DNA from 2 places in the Thalassospira sp. B30-1 genome. Region 2 is predicted to be linked to the other one. Evidence: riboswitches for the same ligand, from Rfam matches in the RefSeq annotation. Region 2 holds a riboswitch; the other holds the start of a gene.
What was found. A riboswitch is a leader RNA that binds a small molecule or an ion and turns the genes downstream of it on or off. The one in region 2 is predicted to bind cobalamin.
Positions count from the first base shown of each region.

Region 1 (3,208 bases), 1.2 Mb from region 2:
CAGATCGACGGCTTCGCTTCCATCGGTAACAAGTCCAGGCTGGGCGGCAAGCAGATGCATCGGAAATGTCCGTTTCTTTTATCGTGTGCTGGTTCAAGATCATCCGCCCGCACAACGTTGTCGACCGGATGATCTTACAATTTCAAAACGTCACGATGCCTTGATTGCCGCTTCGATGGCACCGCGATCCAAGCCATGCAAGCCGATCACCACCAGTTCCGACCGGCGCGTTTCGGTTTCGGCCCACGGCCGGTCGAAATAACGCTGGAACCTCTCACCAACGCCCTGAACAACCTGGCGCATCGGCTTGCCGGGAATATCAAGAAAACCCTTGATCCGTAGGACATCGAACTGACGCACGACATCAATCAGGCGTTTTTCAAGTACGGCCGCATCGTCAACCGCGTCAAGTGACACGACAAAGCTTTCAAAATCGTCGTGGTCATGTTCGTGACCATCGTCATGATGTGAGGGGCGGCTATCAAGATCGTCTTCGGCCGCCGCTCCAAGTCCCAGCAAAACAGCATTTTCGACCTTCGAATGCGCGGTCGCGATGATCTTGACCGATGGGCGTTTCAGCTCGGCCCGGATATCTGCCTCTACCTTGGCAATTTCGGCAGCGCTCAGCAAATCGGTTTTGTTCAGAACCACCATATCCGCACAATGAAGCTGCTCTTCAAACAGTTCCTCAAGCGGGCTTTCATGATCAAGATTATCATCAGCCTCACGTTGGGCCTGAACCGCATGATGATCATGGGCAAACAGACCGTCGCGCAATGCCGCCCCGTCCAGAACAGCCACCACACCATCTACCGTGACCCGTGAACGGATTTCCGGCCAGTTGAACGCCTTGACCAACGGTTTTGGCAATGCCAGTCCTGACGTTTCGATAACGATATGATCAGGCGGCGTGTCGCGATCAATCAGGCCCTTGATGGTCGGCAGGAAATCATCGGCCACCGTGCAACAGATGCAACCGTTTGCAAGTTCGACAACGTCGTCCTCGGCACAACCCGATATGCCACATCCATTAATCACCTCGCGGTCCACGCCCAGATCACCAAATTCGTTGATGATCAGCGCAATCCGCTTACCCCCGGCATTTTCCAGCATATTGCGGATCATCGTGGTTTTGCCTGCACCAAGAAAACCGGTGATCACTGTTGCCGGAATTTTTCCAAGCTGTGCCATATTCAATTACCCTTAAATCTATGAATTCTGATCTATTTAACCGACATCGGAATGCCCGCAACCACAAGCGTCACCTGATTGGCAAGCTCGGCAATCCGTTGATGCAATCGTCCGGCATGATCACGAAAGCTGCGCGCCATGGCATTTTCCGGCACAATCCCGAAACCAACCTCGTTCGAAACCAGAAGAACTGGGATATCCAGCCCCGGCAAAAGGTCGCAAAGCCGGTCAAACTCGGCCCCGATATCGCGATCTTCCAGCATCAGATTGGTCAGCCAAAGCGTCAGGCAATCGACCAGAACCGGTTTACTGCCGTCGTGATTGCAGGCAGACAGGACAGCGCAAAGATCAAGCGGTTCCTCAATCGTTTGCCACATTTCGCCGCGCGATGATTTGTGAAGTTCGATGCGATTTGCCATTTCCTCGTCCCATGCACGACCGGTCGCGACATAAATACCGCCGCCTGCATGGTTGATCCGGTTTTCAGCAAACCGGCTTTTGCCCGATCTGGCACCGCCAAGGATCAGATGGATCCCGGCAAGCTGGCTGCTATCAGCCATATTCTGGGTCATACCCACTTTCCTTCGCCTTGACCTCCCACCGAGGCCGGATTGCGTTACCCCATATCCTTACGAACAGGAATACCGATGGCTGGTTTCCTGGCTGCGGGCATGAAAGCAATCCGCCTTCCCGGCATGTTGTCTGCAAATCAACATTACCGGTGGCTTGTGACATCACATCACCCGGATCACCCAACCCGTTACAGTTGCGGGGGCAGCACCGGCATCACACCGGTTTCCCATCACCAAACGGCAGCGCCGAACCTAGCAGCTTTACCCCCACGACCAAAGCCCAAACTCCGACCTAGCCATAAGGTCAGTATTTGTAAGAATTGACTGCTTGTCGGCGGTTATTCTTTAGGAGAACATAATTTTGTCACGATGGATCAGAGCCGACAAAAGCCGCCCGCGTGACCGCCGGACATTACAAAACAAACAAAGTCCGGATGCCGAAACCGCAAAGGGTTTCGGAAAAACTTCTTGGGGTTAATTGGAAATTTGCTGATCAAATGGCAATTCATGAACAAATTCAACGAATTCGGAATCTGAAATCAACAACCTGGCAGACCGTATCACGCGAAGACATGTGGCGCGGGCTGCTGGATAGATTGAGCTATAATGATCAATCCTTTCCCGAATTCCTGCAACATCATGCTGTAAATGGTGAAATATCATTGGCGCGTCGTGATGTTCGAAACATTTATGCCAGCCGCCCGACCTGTGGTGTTGTCGCGACCATCATTTGGTCGCATGCGCGTGGCATCCGCGTAAATGCGCTTTCTCTTCTGGTCCGTGACCTGACGAAACTCGTAGAATTGTTCGAAAATGACGATTTCGACGAAGATCAAATGTCACTGCTTCTGGGCCAGCCCGGGATATCCATCCCGACCGCCAGCAAAATGCTTTCAGCCTGTGGCAAGAAATACAAAGGCAAACCCGCCGCCATCATCGACGACACGATCATTCAGGTTATCGAAGCACCGGAATTTGCATCCGACTTTACGGAAATCAACGAGCTTCGCGGCAAATCGCGCAGTCGGCCTATTCCCTACTACGAAGCCTATCTTGACGATGTCGCGTCAATCTGTGGCAGATACGATGTCTCTGCCGATATGGTAGATCGCTTTTTGTCGGAATATGCACTTGTCGATGCGCAGGAAACCGATCAACGGAAATCCGCCTGAAAACTGATACCCTGTGTGGCATGTCATTCAAGCCCAACAGGGTATCGGCAACTGCACAGCCCCCTTTAATCAGTAACGCAGATTAACCCCGGTCACCCGCCAGCCCGGTTGATCGACGCCGGTTATATGTTCGATCCGGGTCACGCCAAGCGTATCGATATGAAATGATAAGGCCGCCTCAAGCGACAGACCAAGCGCATTGGCAAGGGCCGCGCGCACCGTCCCGCCGTGAATAACGGCCACAATATCGCGCCCGGCCCAATATCTTGTCAG
Region 1 covers NZ_CP065232.1:4,739,517-4,742,724, reverse strand. Annotated here, with positions in the region: gene cobN (cobaltochelatase subunit CobN) at 1-60, opposite strand, end outside; gene cobW (cobalamin biosynthesis protein CobW) at 151-1,191, opposite strand; gene cobU (bifunctional adenosylcobinamide kinase/adenosylcobinamide-phosphate guanylyltransferase) at 1,224-1,763, opposite strand; cobalamin riboswitch at 1,823-2,047, opposite strand; gene IT971_RS22080 (hypothetical protein) at 2,360-2,935, shown strand; gene IT971_RS22075 (histidine phosphatase family protein) at 3,005-3,208, opposite strand, start outside.
Region 1: it holds a riboswitch for cobalamin, as region 2 does, so the genes downstream of both, cobU (bifunctional adenosylcobinamide kinase/adenosylcobinamide-phosphate guanylyltransferase) here and IT971_RS05350 (CbtB domain-containing protein) in region 2, are expected to answer to the same signal.

Region 2 (3,208 bases):
CGTAATCATGTCATCGATTTGCAATGAAAAGGCGATTTTGGGGCATTCTCTATAAAGGGCATAAAACCGGCAATTTACCTGCCAATCATATCGTTCCATGCTTTTTCAAGATTTGCGGTCGCCTTGTGGAACTACTCTGCGGTGGCGTTGCTTGCGGCATCGCCTTCGGCCTTAAGCTTTTCCCACGCCTCATTCATCTCGTTATAGGGGCCGGTTACCTCTTTGGGCAGATTTCCGACCTGCATGTCGTTTTTCGCGCAGTAACCGGCAACATTCCGTTCCCAACTGTCGTGGGACTGGCGCAGATTAAAAATGTCGAGTGCTGTTTGCTCTTGCATCGGTGTGTCTCCTTGTTCTGGTGGGCACTTTCGATGATGTGTCATACCTGTAACGTTCCCTGCGTGGCGGAGTTCCATGCACGCAAACATCAAGTCCCCTTGCCAAGCGATGCAGGGCGTGGAAAATAGTGGCATGTCACAAAGCAAAGCAAAATCACGTAAAGTCGAAGTCACACCGGCCCGCCCGGTCGTGGTCAGCGCCAATAATGATGGTGACGATTGTCAGGAATGCGATACCGCGGCACGTCTTGGCCTTTCCACCGAACAGGGGGAAGCCGTAACGCGTGATGCGTCGCGCGCCACCGGTCATAACCTGTCGCTGCCCGATATCGAGGCGGCGGCAAAAATCTTTGCGCTTTTGGGGGATGCCGGGCGGTTGCAGCTTGTTCTGCGCTGCATGGAAAAACCGCAAACCGTTGGCGAACTGGCCGAGGCATCGGGCATGTCGCAGTCGCTTACCAGCCATCATCTGCGTCAGTTGCGCGATCAGCGCATTCTGGCCTCCGAGCGCAACGGGCGTCATATCTTCTATCAGATTGATGACGAACATATTTCCCGTGTTGTTCGAGATGTCTTTGCCCACGTCACACACGACTAAGCCACCCCCGCACTGATCTTTGCGGGCATTCCAGTCGCAGATCGACAATCGGGCGAATATGTTCGTCGAATGATCACCCGGCCTGCGTGGTTTTCACATTGCACTTGCGCAAAATTACCGTCATAAACGAATGGCTTGGTTTTTCCCGCTCTGCTCGGGGTTGGGAAACGAAGAGGGAATTTGGAAAGCCGTCTGTTTGACGGTCAAAGCCAAAGCCGCCCCCGCGACTGTATGCGACGAGTGCCCGCCATCATACCACTTGCGAAAGCAGGGAAGGTCGGCGACGCATGAAGACCCGCAAGCCAGGAGACCTGCCAGGCATGGACCCGAACCGACTGTCGGGTGTGACAGCAAAGGAGATTTCTATGACCACGCAGACCGCGGCATTTGCCGTTTCGAAAAAATCCGTTCTTCTGCCGATCCTTGCCTGTGCCGTTTTCGGCATGGCGATTGTCTTTGTGACCGGCCACGTTCAGGCGGACCTGCTTCATGATGCGGCACACGATGTGCGCCACGCGACCGGCTTTCCCTGCCACTAAGTCATGTTCACACGCATAGTAACCAGCGCGTTGTTCGCTGGTGCTGCAGCGGGGCTTATTGCGGCCCTGCTACAGCTGTATTTTGTGCAGCCCGTTTTGCTGCATGCGGAGCTGTATGAAACCGGTGCCCTTGTGCATTTCGGCGGTGACGCGGTTAGCGCGCATCAGGATGTCGGCGGGATTGATCCGCTGCGTGACGGGCTAAGCATCCTGTTCACCATGCTGGTCTATACCGGCTATGCACTGATCCTGATCGCGGCCATGGCCTTTGCCGAAAATCGTGGTCATGTGGTGACGGCGCGCAATGGCATCATCTGGGGCATTGCAGGGTTTGTCATCGTGCATTTCGCACCGGGCTTCACCTTGGCGCCAGAGGTGCCCGGTGTTGCTGCGGCCGATGTCTATGAACGGCAAATCTGGTGGTTTGCGACGGTGGCAACCGCGGCACTTGCGGTTTGGCTGATCGCCTTTGGCCGGAACTGGCTGGCGTGGGGGGCGGCGGTTGTTCTGCTTCTGGCGCCCCATGTTATCGGTGCGCCGGAACCCGATCAGTTCAGCGGTCCCGTGCCGACCGAACTCGGCGCGCTGTTTGCTGCGCGTGCCTTTGGTATCGGGGCGGTGGCCTGGGTGTTGACCGGGCTGTTTGCCGGGCATTTCTGGCGGCGTGAAGCCGACCGGGAAGCGTAAAACGCAATCACATTGATCAGGCGCGGTATATTCCGCGCCTGTTTTCTTTCATTGATTTGTCTGGATAAACGAAATGCCACGTTCACTTGCTCTTTTCGGGATCGGGCTTGTTTTTGGCGGCGGGATTGGCTTTCTGGTGGCGGCGGGCAATGGCATCACCCTTGATGGTCATGACCATTCCGATCCGCGCGCGCATGGGGAAAGTGCCCATGGTGATACGCATGACACGATGAATGTCAACGGTGCCCATGCCAGCCATGATGCCGTCATTTCACTGCCCGATGCCGTTGATGCGCCAAGGCTTGATGTTGCCATTGCGCCCGATCCGGTCAGTGGCTGGAACCTGCATCTCTTGGTGCAGAATTTCCGTTTTGCCCCCGAACATGCCAGCAGTCCCCATATCCCGGGCGAGGGACATGCTCATGTCTATGTTAACGGCACCAAGATCGCCCGCCTGTATGGCCCGTGGCTTCATATCGCAGACCTTCCAGCGGGCGATAATGAGGTTATCGTGACCCTTACGGCCAATGACCATAGCCAGCTTGCCGTTGGCGATAAGCCACTGCGTCAGGTCATGACTGTTTCGGTTGCGCCATAATCACAGGGCCGGGATACGGGCCTTAAGGCAAAATCGAAGACGTCCGCAGCCGCGTGCGTCTTCGATCCATCCATCCGGGGCGTTCAGATATTCCCGGCAGGTGGCAATGATATCGTCAATATCACGATGTGCCGATAATCCGGCAAAAAGATAACTTGCCCGCCCGGTTCCCTGAAGTGCAACCGATGTCGGGTCGCTGCATGATCCCATGCAGTCAACCTGCGTGATTTCAAACGTTTCGGGCAATTCCGCCTGATCAAGTGCCGTGCCTAACTGCCGCACAAAACCATCCGCATCGACAAAATCCGTCTTTGGGTCCGGATCAGCATCAGGTGCTGGTTGGCAGGTTTTGCAAATGACAATACGGGGCATGCGGCGGTTGGCCTTGGTTCTTAAATCGGGTGGTCACTATGGCCGCAGTGCTGGCGTAATTCATCAACTTTTTCGG
Region 2 covers NZ_CP065232.1:1,155,247-1,158,454, forward strand. Annotated here, with positions in the region: gene IT971_RS05340 (hypothetical protein) at 132-338, opposite strand; gene IT971_RS05345 (helix-turn-helix transcriptional regulator) at 472-936, shown strand; cobalamin riboswitch at 1,056-1,270, shown strand; gene IT971_RS05350 (CbtB domain-containing protein) at 1,302-1,475, shown strand; gene IT971_RS05355 (CbtA family protein) at 1,479-2,162, shown strand; gene IT971_RS05360 (hypothetical protein) at 2,236-2,760, shown strand; gene IT971_RS05365 (DUF1636 domain-containing protein) at 2,761-3,132, opposite strand.